DNA from 3 places in the Leptothermofonsia sp. ETS-13 genome. Region 3 is predicted to be linked to each of the others. Evidence: riboswitches for the same ligand, from Rfam matches in the RefSeq annotation. Region 3 holds a riboswitch; each other region holds the start of a gene.
The links. Region 3 has a riboswitch for cobalamin ahead of P4D80_RS17935 (FAD-binding oxidoreductase). Riboswitches for the same ligand answer to the same signal wherever they lie in the genome.

Region 1 (4,572 bases), 2.5 Mb from region 3:
TTCGGTTACTTTGGGCTCCATGCCAACGAGAACACCGCCGACGCTACCCTTTCTGCCCAGGTCAGGAAAGGCCAACCCCACCATCCAGTTCCAGACATCAGCGTCGCCCCTGAAACCCGCTCCCAGCGATCGCGCCTTAGTGTATCCTGCAGAGCCATTAAGTACAATGCCTGGGGTAATTTGGAAGGAGGCACCAATGCCATAGGAATTGGTTGAAAAAGGCAAACCTGTGAATTCAACAAAGTTTGCTTGATTACTGCCGGTTTCACCAGCGGTTGAAAAGTCGGTTTTGTAGGAGTGAATGTAGGTTAAACCGATTTGGAACCGCTCAGAGGGGGTGATGGTTAGCTGGGCGATTGCGCCATAGGGTCCGTTAAACAAGCCATTTTTGGCAAATGGCAGATTCGCGGCTCCAGTACCATTGTCTGCCAGATAGCCCAAACCCAGCTCAAAGACATTGCCAAACGAGTGGCTGATGCCAATCCCTGACCCACCTAACAAGTAGTAAATAGGGTTGCGGGTACCAAAGTGAGTCAGCGCACCAAAGCCGCCGTCTCCATCAAAGTAAGGATTGAGAGTAGGAATAAAGTCATCCGTTGCACCCGCGTTTGCCTCGATTGTGATGGTTGTGCTTTCGCCAACGGGGAACTGATACAATAGGGCGTCGATCCCAACCTGGTTGCCGCTGTCGGCATTAAAGCGGAGGGAACCTTCTGGGGTCAGCGTCACTGGACCAAACAAGTCCAGGTTTCCAGCCTGAAGCCGGGTTCGCAGCAGGTCTCTCCCGGTGAAACTGGTGTCAAAGTTGAGACGTACGCGATCGCCCAAAACCACGTTTCGATCAATATCCTGGCCCAGAGCGTTCTCCCCAGCTAGGACTCCCGCCAAAGCGAAGATGACTTCTCCATTCAGCTTAGTAGTAGTTGAAAACTGCTGCTTTTCCAGGGTTGTGGTACGGGCTTCCAGGGCATCAACCCGACCACGCAAAACGGCTAATTCTGTCGCAAATTCTTCCTGAAGTTTTTGCAGAATTGCCAGATCTTCCTTCTTCACCAGATCAGTCGTTGCCGCTGCGATTAGCTCGCTGACGCGATCCATGCAGGCATTGAGACCCGCTGCAAACTCGTAGCGAGTCATGGCCTGATTACCCCGGTAGGTTTTGTCTGGATAGCCAACGATACAACCATAACGTTCAACCAGGGATTGTAACGCTTGAAAGGCCCAATCCGTCGGTCTCACGTCAGACAGTTGGGAAACGGATGTTACCTGAGCCATAGCTCTATTGGCCTGCCCTACAGGAGTAGTAGGCTGCAACTGGGAAACAAACATCACCCGTCCGGGCAGGGCACCAGTACTCTTTTTAGGAGTGTCGATTAAGGGATCGGTGGTAAGTTTGGGCGCAGGTTGAGATGTTGATTGATAGATCTGAGCAGAAGTCCCAGCTGCGACCATTCCCAGGAGAACAGGGCTGAGCAGCAGAGATTTGAATAACTGGTTCATCATGGTTCCTTTTCCTCACACCTAATAAATGGGCTTAATTAAATGGGCTCAACCCATTCAGCCAAAGTATTGCCGTTCATCAAGTTACTCCCAGATGCCTGCTATGGATGGCGGGTTTATGAATATCTAATAATGATAATCATAAACATTCTCATTTACCATTCAAGCTTTCAGGATAAAACTTAAAACCAAACAAAACCTTTTTGCTATCCCCTTCCCCCGGTTTTTGCAGAGATATTCTGTTATGCCGAATTAAACAATTGACAGTAGATGCCTGGTGGGAGAAGCCGGGAATCAGGAGTCAGAAGGTGCAAGGAGAGGATGAGTGGAAGGGCAAGGGGACCCCTGCACCCTGCTGCCTGTTGCCTTTATTACACTCAAAACTCATCCACTTACCTTCCCCTTCGCAAAGCCCTGCTAAGATTTTCATTTCGTCATAACCACTTGTGATACACTGACCTGGCATTGGAATTGGTTCTGGTGGGGATCAGCCACTGGAGGTAAGGGGGAAAGTGCAGTGCGAGTCTGCCGCTGTCCCGCAACTGTAACAGAAGCCATAGGGTGTTGGGGGTTGAACTAGTCAACCCAACTCAAAACCCAAAATCTTCTAAAGCCAGGATGCCCGCCAATTCTTTAGCAGAATCCTTTCATCTGCGAGGTATGGATGATGGTTAATACACGATTAAAAAAATTAGATGCTCTTGCTGGTTTCCCCGTATGCCTTAGAAGGACTGAAATTGCTCAAATTTTGGGATTGATTGGGTTTGGCTTTTGGGGAGTTGTTCAACCTGCAGCGGCTCACCATGCAATGGAGGGTAGAACCCCAGCTAGTTTTCTTGAAGGTTTTCTGTCTGGAGTAGCTCATCCAGTGATTGGGTTAGATCATTTGGCATTTGTTGTCGCTATTGGACTACTCTCGGTTAAACAGGTGCGGGGGGCTTTGCTTCCCCTGGTGTTTGTGGTGACAGCTATGGTGGGAACTGGCCTGCACATTATGAAGGTTGATTTGCCTGTACCTGAAATTATGATTGCTCTTTCTGTGATTGCGCTGGGATTGCTACTGGCAATCGCTTGTCCGTGGAATTTTGGGGTTGTTGCTGGACTGGCTGCGATCGCCGGGTTGTTTCATGGGTATGCCTATGGCGAGTCCATTGTGGGTGCCGAGATGACGCCGTTGGTGGCTTACCTGTTGGGCTTTACAGTGATTCAGTTGGCGATCTCGCTACTGGCGTTTTGGCTGGGTAGAAAAGCGACTCAAAGCTCCTCTCGAATGATCCCCGCTTTCATGCGTTACTTCGGCTATGGCGTCTGTGTCATCGGTGTCGTTTTTTCTGAGCACCTCGCTTCAAGGTTAGGAACGAAAATTAAATAATCTCTGGAACCTCACCCCGCTCGGCACCCTTCTTCGAGCCGGAGAGGGGGCAGGGGAGAGGTTAAGGACGTGGAAAAATCAGATGTTATTTAATCCATGCTCCTTAGTAGGTAGCTAATACAGCAAAACGGAAGTTTTGTTGGGGGTACAGGGGTTCCACCCCTGCTTGGGGGCTTCGCCCCCAAACCCTCATGTTGCAAAATTGAGTGTTTGCAACACGAGTACAGCACAGCGGGAATACGGATACCATTCTGGCTCCCTCCTACTTCCCACTCCCCACCCCAATGGTTGCTGGACTGATGCCATCTTTCACTAGTAAGTAGCTAGGCCGCAATTAAATAAGGATAATTTCGGGGCGTGGAGGGGGTGAAAACCCCTACCTGGGGGCGCAGCCCCCACCCCCCCCTTTACAACTAATTATGGCTACCTACTTATCAGTGTTCTAAACTGTTTTCGAATAAGGTTTGAATAAGGCGTTGTGAAAGGCTTTTCTGGATAGGAAAGTCTTTCACAATCCAAACAGAATCGCTACAGAATTGGGCAAAATAGGATTGGTAGACTTTGGACATTAGCCTTAGATTAGCTAATGTCCAATTTTTGATGGTTAACATCCGTTCTGGCGGGCGTATCTGAAGTTTGGGGGGAATCCATTGGCCATTATCTCGTTGCCAGGCTCCCGCCTGGCCATGTCGATTAGAAGCTCCCACTTCCTGTGTTGGTTCAGAGAAGCTAGAGCTTAATGGCAGGGTTACGAAGCTCCAGCTTCTTAACCAGAGTAGACTTCCCCAATGACGAAATGCACCTTCCCCTGGCCTTTCTTTACCTGATACCTGCTGTATCTCTCTAACCATGCCAATTGATTTGAGTCCTGCTTTGCCTACCTTTGTCATCACCCTGCGGGAAGGGGTAGAAGCTGCCCTTGTAGTTGGGATTGTACTGGCTTACCTGAAGAAAGCAGAACAAACTCAGCTCAATTTCTGGGTGTATGGCGGTATTGGAGTTGGCTTGCTAGCAAGTGTGTTGGTCGGCGTTCTGTTTGGCCTTATCATTACAGTTCTGGGGGCTGCCAATGAAACCTATGAGCCAGTGGTCAAACCTTTACTGAATGGGCTTTTTAGTGTGGCGGCGATCGCCATGTTGAGCTGGATGCTGATCTGGATGACGCGCCAGTCCCGCTTGCTGAAAGCTGAAGTGGAGGGGGCTGTTGGAAGCACCTTAAAGGCAGAAGCAGGCGCAGGTTGGGGCGCAGGTTGGGGCATTTTTGGACTGATCTTTTTTGCTGTATTACGAGAAGGGTTTGAAACTGTCCTATTCATTTCGGCCCGGTTTCAACAGGGTTGGGTGCCCATTTTGGGGGCAATTTCGGGTTTGCTTGTGGCTATAGGGATCGGTGTTTTGCTGTTCAAATTTGGCATCAAAATCAATCTGCGCCTGTTTTTTCAGGTGATGGGCCTCTTCCTGCTGTTAATTGTGGCAGGATTAGTGGTTTCTGCTCTGGCCCACGTGGATGTCGCCTTCTATCGACTTACTCAGATCAATCCTCAGTTTTCCAATCTCTGTTTCTTCCAGGGATCCGTTGGGGAAACTTGCTTCTTAGGACCATTGCTCTGGGATACTCATCGGCTCCTGCCAGAACGCCAATTTCCTGGCATTATTTTGCATACCCTGTTTGGCTACGAGGACACATTCTATCTGGTTGA
Region 2 (4,572 bases), 1.2 Mb from region 3:
GCGGAAACAGGAATCGGCAGTAGAGCGAGTCCACTTACAGCCCATCTCAAAGCGACAATAGAATACCAACAACTCATCTCCATATCCTTTACATCACGAGGTGCACAAAATGATAATAATTATCATTCTCATTTTCTGGATAAAATTTTCTGGATAAATCTTTAATCTCTAGGGCCGGCTTCTTCAAAGCAGAACAGGTGGCTCATGAGATTGCTTCAGCCAACTAGGCGAGTTAGCTAGGAGGGCTAGGGAAATTTGGCTTTGCTGGAGCAATCGCCTGATGAAGACTAATCGAGTTTGACGGGGTTCATCGGGTTGCCAGGGGCGATCGTAAAAAGTATCAAATCGATTGCCCACACCTTGAATGACCAACCGCGTGGCCTTATTAGGCACAGCAACAAAGCCCTTGATTCGATAAATTTCCTGTTGCTGCACCAGAGATTGCAAGCGCTTGACCAACTGAGCTGTTATAAAGTGGTGACGCAGAATCACTGTATCAGGAACTGCTAACCAGGCATTCAAAAAGGCCGCCAAGCACGATCGCTGAGTAAAGTGGGTGCGAAAAGATTCCCCTGCAATACTAACTTTCGGAGAATTGGTACTACAAATAATGGCGCCGCGTTCACTGCCTAAGTAACCCGCCCAGGCGTTATAGCCGATCTCCAACAAATTCTTAGCAATAAACTCCTGCTGCCAGGCCATCAGTTCAGGAATTTCACTCATAGCATCCTCCGTGGGCAGGGTCTTCAAGCTGGAACTCTGACCAACGCGGCTCCATCTGCTGATAACAGTCGGCTGGGGAGATAGCAAGATGTTCAAGCCAATTGATATCGGCCCGGCCATTTTCGTTAATCAACAGCAGAACGTGCTGGATGGGATCGTAGGTTTGTGCTATATCGAGTAGGTAATCAGTTAAAGTTGTCTCTAAATTGAGCGCCTGCAAATAGGCTGGAATATCAGGTAGGGGCACAAACCGAACTGTATATTTCACGACGTCGCTATTCCAATCCACAGACTTAGCTTCGATAATCGCTACATCGCAGACCACTATGCCCCGTCCTTGAGTGGTAAATCCTTGCCATGCCGCATGTCCCAGGGATAACAGATTTTCCCGAATGAATAGATCTTGCCAGTAGCCGCAATAACCTTGCCATACTTCATTCTTTGGTCGCATGGGCTTTTCTCCTAACGATGTGTGAGGCTTCTACCATGTTTTTCAGAGCGGGAATCACTTCCTCCCAGCGGCGTGTTTTCAATCTGCAATCCGGGTTAACCTAAATCTGTTCAATCACTAGATTGGCAATTCCAGTTTTTAGCTGCTGAACCATCTGTTCGATGCTGGAAACCACTGGACTGTAGACATCGTAAACACCGTTGCCAACTTGGCGTTGGTAGCCCGTATCGATGATTTCAAATAGGGTTCCATTGTTGCTGCGGCTATTTTCAATGGACAATACATCTGCATCGAGACGCTCAATGTGCTGAATAATGTCACCAAACTCGGAGTAAAACATGTGGGTGTAAATTTGGGTTTCTGGCTTGGCAACCCCAGCGGCCAAACGAAACGCATCAACCGCCCAAGATAGATACTCGTTCCAGTGCTCTGGCTTCAAGGGTAATCCCTCTCGTAGAGCAGGCTCGTCGATCTGCACTATGTTCTGCACTATGTAGTGATAATTGGTATCAAACCACTTGGTCATCTCCATCGCTAAAATGCCGTCCCTGCCGCGTGCTATTGCAAAATACTGGTCAAGTTCGGTGAGAGATTGAAAGCGATTTGGGATTAATCCGAACCGCACTGTCCAATCCAGCACATGATCGTAGAGGGTGGTGTCGCCAATGCCGATGCAATCAATCCCTGCTTCGAGCTGTATCTTCCAGTTTGCAAATTCACAGTTTGCAAATTCAGCTTCTTGGACTGTTTGCAACAAGATGTCTGTATCGGATTTGTTGCTCCAAAAGGCTTCTAATGCCTTTTTAACCTCACGATTTTTACCAATGCGGGGATACCCCAGCGTTGCAATTTGAATGGTCATAGCGGTAGCGCAATTCTGTAAATAAGTGCGAAAGCTGGCCGTTTCCCGATTAGAAAACAGCTCACAACTAGACGCGGTGAGGATGCTAGCTACAATTGCCAGCGTAAATACAGCTACCTTTCCTCAGGTAGACTCGCTGCGTCAACCTCGCGTTCACCTCAAATAGTCAATCTAGAACGCTATAACCTTCAATTTCTGGCAAAGAGCCAATTGCAAAAGCCTGAAGTTTTTATCATCCGTACCTCGCAGATGTTTATATAACGGGTCTACTAATCGGCGGGCATTCTGACTCAGAGAGTTACAACTCTCATTACAGCTGCGGGACAGCGGCAGATTTACACTGCACTTTCCCCCTTGCGTCTGATGGCTGCTCCCCATCAGAACCGAATGAGTATTTGGATATTAACACAATAAGGGGTTTTATGAAAGTTTTTTTATGAAAGGGTTTTATGACACATTCTGGGCGTTGCATAAGCGTTGCATAATGATAAGGATCCTTACAAATTTAAATTGCACTCCCAAAGCTTAGAAAACCTTGTAGGCAGGCAACATGTTTTAGAAGTTACTCAAGTTCTTTTTGTAAAGATCCTAATCACCCCCTGCTGCGATAATTTTGCCCGGTAATATCCGTTTGGGCCTCATCGCATCAATCGTTACGATATAACCCTCTCAAACCAATACCTGCAATAACTGAGGAATGGCGATGATTTCATTGGACTTTTCGTCTACCTTAACGTGGGCTAACACCAACCAATTCTGGCTTGCCCATGCACTGGCCATGTGGATAGCTCCTTTACTTCCTCCTCTATCCTAGGAATGCCGCACACACGAATGATTAGTTTTTCCCTCATCCTCCCATTAGGCGTTGCTGAAAAGCAGTATGAATCGAAACGAAGTTTTGAGCATACATCACCTATTTCATACTCAAATTCAGCAATCCCTCCCATTATTGAGTATACGTTTGCCCTAGGTGGAGAAGCTATGCAATGACCAGAATATGATTCAACAAGTATCAGTAAAAATGGTAAACAGAAGAGTAAACAAAATCACATTTGCAAGGAGTAGTAAACAAAATCACATTTGCAAGGAGTGTAGAAGACAGTTCTTTGGTTGCTACTCTCCGACTGCTAGATACTCCAATGAGTTTACGGAGGTACCTCAGACTGTGTGTCAATGGCTCAGACTTTCGAGTGATTGAATGGATCAAAGGGGGGCATCATGCAACCGTGATTACTCGAGTCAAGCAAGTGGGTAAATTATTTCCGTGGGGTCAAAAATAATTAGTATAGCTCTACGCAAGTGCTTTAGGACATTGGAATTGGAGAGGGAGTGGGGGGCTTCGCCCCCAGCCAGGGGTTCCACCCCTGCACCCGTCTTAACCACAATGACTACCGCTGTAAAAGAAAATCAGTGCAACATGATTCTCTGTCAATTACAAAGAATGTGTCAGCCTTCTTTCAAGACAGTTTGTTTGATGATTAATTCATGTGGAATTTTTTTCAACTCTTTGTTGATGGAGAGATGCTTGAATCACCAGGGCGATCGCATCGGGACCGGAGGCAAATTCACTTTTCGTGCTAAACCAAGCCATCGCAACAGATTGATAGTCCACCATGTAACATCAATCTCCCACCATTGCCAACCAGCTTTTGCAACTTGTGGATATGCATGATGGTTATTGTGCCAACCTTCACCATAGGTCAGTAAGGCTGCCCACCACAGATTTCGCGAGTTGTCGGCTGTTTCAAAGGTGCGGTAGCCCCACAGATGCGTCACCGAATTAATGAACCAAGTGCTATGCCAAAGCCAGACTGCCCTCACAAACATTCCCCACAGCACAAACGACCAACCCCCGATCTCATAGAGCAATATTCCTAAGGGTAATTGCAGCAATAAAAAGTAGCGATTGAGCCAACGGTAAAAGGATTGCTTTGCTAAGTCAGGCGCAAAGCGGACATATTGTTCATAGTCAAAGAATTCAGGCTGAGGATACACCAACCACAACAAATGACTCCACCAAAATCCTCGACGAGCCGAGTAGGGATCTTTGACTTCATCTTCCGTATAAGCGTGGTGTAACCGATGCCCAGCTACCCAAAAAATCGGACCACCTTGCATGGCTAAAGCACCAATTATAGCGATCGCATACTCTAGCCACCGAGGAACTTGAAAACTGCGGTGACTCAGTAAACGATGATAGCCCAAACAAATACCAATGCTACCAAACAACCAATGTAAAAGTAGGAAAACACCGAAAGCAGACCAAGAAAAGAACCAAAGAGCAATAATTGCTAGAATATGATTCATACTGAGAAACAGTATAAATGTCCAACTAATTTTGGAATCAGCTGGAATCATTGATTCAATATTGTTTGACATGAAAACTCCTCACATAAAAGAGTACAGATAGAAAGAATACAAATGGACTAATTCACACTGATTAAATCGCTTTTGAGAAATCAGAAATTGGCTTTTGGTGTAGGTAAGCGTCAAACACAGAGGCAATATTGCGAATCAATAGCCGTCCAACGGGTGT
Region 3 (4,572 bases):
AAGCTGTTGTCTACTTTAAGCAGTCAATATGGTAGAAGTGATTGTGAGGCAACGGGTACGTTCCTCTTCACCTCTTCAAATGAGAGGCTTCGCGAGTTTTCTGTGGAGTCAGGCAGCATGTTGAATAAGCCCAAAAATCGTAAGGTTGCTGCTCTTCTGGCATTTGCCAGTGCAGCAAATCCCATTCCCGTTTCGGGGTTGCACAAGTTTTATTTGCAACAGCCTTTGTGGGGCATTTTGTACATGTTGTTGGCATTGACTCCCATTCCTAAAATCGCCAGTGCGATTGAGGGGGCCTGGTATTTAATACAGGACTCAGAGGAGTTTGATTTGAAGTTTAATTCGGGAATAACTTCCGAACCCCGGGTGGTTTCTAGTTCTGTGGGGGTAGATCCGGTTAAGGTGGGGGCGATCGCCGATGCGGTACGCCAGCTTGACCAGCTCCGCGCCGATGGGCTCATTTCGGAGTACGAGTTTGAACAAAAACGTCGCCAACTGCTTGATCGCATTGTGTAACCTGATCGCATTGTGTAACCCGATGGCATTCCTCGATTGGTTATCTACAACCACCCAATCTCGATTGAAAGTGATCGCCACCTATCCCTCACTCCGCTGGCGCATTCTAAATGATCCGTACTACCGCTTTCAATCCCTGGCTGAAGTTGAACTGGCAGCCAATCTGGGAGTTAAAATCGACGCAAATCAGGCGGGGGTAGATGACTGGCTGAGATTACCAGGGTTGTCTATTCATCAGGCACGGACGTTAGTTGATCTGGCTCAAGCGGGTGTGCAATTTCATTGTTTAGAAGATATTGCAGCAGCTCTGGGCATGCCCGTCCAGCGTCTTAAGCCATTAGAACTGATTCTTCAATTTTGCTATTACGCTGGCGACAGCGTTTACAGTATCAAGCCCGTCAATCCTAATTTGGCAACGGTTGAAATGCTGTTGAGAATTCCCAGGGTCGATCTCTATCTGGCACGGGCGATCGTTGAAAATCGAGTGCAGGGACCCTATCGTAATTTAATTCACCTCCAGCGCCGTCTGTCCTTACCCAGTGACCTGACGGCAGAGTTAATGCATTACCTCAAGTTTTAGATTGGAAGGAATCAGGAGTTAGGGGTCGGGAGGGGGAGTGATGGAGTGGATGAGTAGATGAGTGGGGTTGGGCGTGGTAAATGACACCTATTCGGTTAAAAGGGTAGAACCGAAACCAGGCTCGACCAATAATGTTCTGCTGAGGCAGAAAGCCCCAGATGTGAGAATCGTTGCTGTTGTTGCGGTTATCGCCCATCACAAAGTAGGCACCCTCTGGAACTTGTGCTGGACCCCAGGTGTAATTGGGGGGCTCTGTAATGTAGGGTTCCTGGAGAGGTTGATTGTCCAGGTAAACCTTGCCGTCGCGAACAAAAACGGTTTGACCAGGCTTGCCAATGATTCGTTTAATAAACGCCTGGTCTTTGGCATACCCCTGAATTTGAAGCTGGGGAGGCGGATTGAAAACCACGATATCGCCCAGCTCCGGTGGTCGGAACCGATAAGACAGTTTTTCAACAACGAGGCGATCGCTCACCTCCAGGGTAGGCACCATCGAATCAGATGGAATGTAACGGGGTTCTGCTACAAACGTCCGAATCAACAACGCCAGGATCAGTGCAATAAAAAGAATTTGAACATTTTCCAGCCAGCTCTTCCAGGCTGGGGAACGAACGGTCGAAGCCGGTTGGGGTTTGGGTTCCGTCGAATCTTCTAAAGTCATAGACTTTATTCTCTCATGCTCTCCCTCTTTGTTGAATTCGGGTGAGGAGTGAAGAGGTGATGGAGTGATAGGGGAATAGGGTGATAGGGTCAGGTTGCTTTACTCCTTCACTCTTCCACTCGATTTACTCCATCACTTCTCCCTACTTTCCCCTTCTGGCTCCTGGCTTCTAAGTCTTATTCTCCAAATCAGAATGCAATGAACTTCTCCGATCGCACCTGCTCCAACCGGGCTCCCAAAGCCAGAACTGTGGCCTGAATCTGGTCTGGGCGATCGCCGACGGCACAAATGTCCACATCCCACTCCGCCAGATTGAGCCCCTGTCGTGCCAGGACGTTCTCTGGATGGTGGTTAATCACCTCAATGTAATGAAAAGTAGACCAGGTTTGGCTGAAGCGATGCCAGTAGTTACGGTAAGGCAACTGGTCTGGGGTTTCAGGGTTGGACTGGATCAACCATACCGGGTACTGGAAACCAGACTCATAGAGCCAGTCAATCTGACTTTTTAGCGGTGCAATGCCAGATCCTTCTGCAATGTAAAGGCGCGATCTCGGGGGCAGTTCACTGATCGTCATCAGCCCATAGGGTCCTCGCAGGGGCAGGGTTTGCCCCATTTGCAAATCCTGGATGTAGGCAGAACTCCAGCCTACGCGAGAAACACAGAGTTCAATTTCGGGGCAACGAGACGGGGAAGAGGCAATTGAGTAAATTTTGCTGAATCGTCGTCCATCGCGCTCAAACTTGGGCCATACCGACTGCCCCGGTAAAAACCGAAACTCGTCTCGATCCAGCCGCAACCGAATCGATTTAATCGTGGGTGTTAGAAAGACCGATTCTACAACCGTAGCAATGTAGTCCGCCGTAGGTGAACGGCGCAAAACTTTCAAACTTTGCATCAACAACCTCCGCCTGTGAGTCGCAGGCATTACGGTACAGGGTGCTTCAGATAGGCATCCTGACTTGGGAAATTCACCATTGGACATTGATATGGTTCAATGTGAATTCCCTTCACAGTTGCGGCACAGTGTCGGATTTACACCGAACTTTCCCCAGGTCAACTTGACCCTGCCTGGGCTGATCCCCCAGACAATCTGAAGTCGCTTTGTGATTCTAGCTCAAGGTTGCGATCGCAAACGTCTTAATCCTGCTTCAGGTTTGCACTCAGCCATTCTGAGGTTTCCAGGGTCAGTTTTAACTGAGCCCGTCCCAGCTCGCCATATTCAATCTCAGAAATGGTGCAGGAATATTGCCATCCGGTTGCTTCTGAGACGATCTTGGCGATCGCCTCTTCTAGAGCTGCTGTTTCAACCTTTTTCAGCTTTTCGTGGGCATCCATTACTTTTCATTCCAAAAGAAAAACATCGGCAAAGACAGCATTGGGTGCGATTCTTCTCCTTTCATCAGGTAAATCGTAAACTACCATGAGCGCATTTTGCTGCCCTAAACATGGAAAAAGTGATAACCCTTCAGCATGATCACTCCCAATTGTGAAAGGCAAATCAAACAAAACTTCTAAATGATTGGACGTTTCCCAAATTAACGAGTCGTGCGATCGCTCCAGCACTTTTTTCAACCGAAATAAACGCATCTCCCCTTCTAATTGCATCGTAGGGCCTGCCAAAATAATTAAATCATCCCCACAAAAGCAAAGTTCCCGAATACCCAATCCGTTCAGTTCAAGAAAGTGCTTGATATATTTCTTCCCATCCTTTCCAAGAGTCTTTAAAGTTAACACTCCCAGCTCCAATTCCTTCACTTCAATCTCTAAAATGACTGACCAACTCTGTAAAACAGGTCCCCGTAATCCTAAGAACAACCTGTCTTTGTAAACTGCCAAACCTTCAATATCAAAACCATTTTCTTTACCAGGAATCGGCATTGAAAGGTAGGGACCCAGATGTTCATCTTCTTTCAAAACATCAATCAACTGATTGCTTTCTTCTGTTCTCTGAAGATAGGCAGCCGTCAATTCCCGATCTGGATCCCTGGGATGGGGACAAGTTTTGTATAGTTCACCCTCAATAACTGGAATTCTGGCAATTAAATAACGGTTTAGTTCTCGCTGGATCTCGGCGAGTCGGCGGATATCTTTATCTGAATTTTTTCCCTTAGGCTTCTTCCTCTTTAAGCTGTGAGAACCCGCTATCCACAGATAGGAATCGGAATAATCAATACCTTCAATGTCAATTTCATCCTCCTGATTCAGCAAAGGGACAAAATCCCCCACCTTGAACGGTTGATGCTTGCCAAAAATATAAGGCTCAATTGGAGATAGCCGTTCAATTGTATTCAGTTCATCAGAACCCAACCAGAGATTGCCATCCGGTGTCCTGACAACGGCTGAAAGCTCCCCCAGCAAATCCTCTGACTCTTCAGCAAAACGCAACAACACTCGACTTAGCAAAAAAGGAACTGGCATGGAGATGCTCCAGGGGGGTGGATGGGGGGATGGGTAGATGGGGGGATGGGTGGGGAGTGATGGAGTCAAGGAGTGATGGAGTCTATCACCCCGTTACTCTATCACTCCCTTACCCCTCTCTCCTCACTTAACAAAAATTCCCTTCCCCCCCCTCCTCAGAAGTACCCATGAGTTTCATTGGTGTGCTTGAGCCGTTCCAACACTTCAGAAACCGGGATTACGCCCAGTTCACCGGAGGCGCGAGTACGGATGCTGAGGGAGTTGGATTCTACTTCTTTGGCACCGATGATGGCCATAACAGGAATTTTGTCCTTCTCTGCATTGCGGATCAGTTTGCCGAGGCGATCGCCACTGGTATCCACCTCTGCCCGCAGTCCCAATGCCTGCATCTGCTTA

Region 1: it holds a riboswitch for cobalamin, as region 3 does, so the genes downstream of both, P4D80_RS04135 (HupE/UreJ family protein) here and P4D80_RS17935 (FAD-binding oxidoreductase) in region 3, are expected to answer to the same signal.
Region 2: it holds a riboswitch for cobalamin, as region 3 does, so the genes downstream of both, P4D80_RS12535 (hypothetical protein) here and P4D80_RS17935 (FAD-binding oxidoreductase) in region 3, are expected to answer to the same signal.

What each region holds. Positions count from the first base shown of each region.
Region 1 is NZ_CP120836.1:895,905-900,476, reverse strand. It holds gene P4D80_RS04140 (iron uptake porin) at 1-1,503, opposite strand, end outside; cobalamin riboswitch at 1,956-2,144, shown strand; gene P4D80_RS04135 (HupE/UreJ family protein) at 2,165-2,872, shown strand; gene P4D80_RS04130 (FTR1 family iron permease) at 3,722-4,572, shown strand, end outside.
Region 2 is NZ_CP120836.1:2,772,084-2,776,655, forward strand. It holds gene P4D80_RS12525 (GTP-binding protein) at 184-723, opposite strand; gene P4D80_RS12530 (hypothetical protein) at 716-1,174, opposite strand; partial or broken gene P4D80_RS12535 (hypothetical protein) at 1,158-2,036, opposite strand; cobalamin riboswitch at 2,297-2,438, opposite strand; gene P4D80_RS12540 (acyl-CoA desaturase) at 3,567-4,343, opposite strand; gene hemN (oxygen-independent coproporphyrinogen III oxidase) at 4,477-4,572, opposite strand, start outside.
Region 3 is NZ_CP120836.1:3,933,630-3,938,201, forward strand. It holds gene P4D80_RS17920 (SHOCT domain-containing protein) at 118-516, shown strand; gene P4D80_RS17925 (ComEA family DNA-binding protein) at 476-1,096, shown strand; gene lepB (signal peptidase I) at 1,086-1,757, opposite strand; gene P4D80_RS17935 (FAD-binding oxidoreductase) at 1,946-2,653, opposite strand; cobalamin riboswitch at 2,686-2,867, opposite strand; gene P4D80_RS17940 (hypothetical protein) at 2,896-3,093, opposite strand; gene P4D80_RS17945 (DUF3616 domain-containing protein) at 3,100-4,176, opposite strand; gene thrS (threonine--tRNA ligase) at 4,332-4,572, opposite strand, start outside.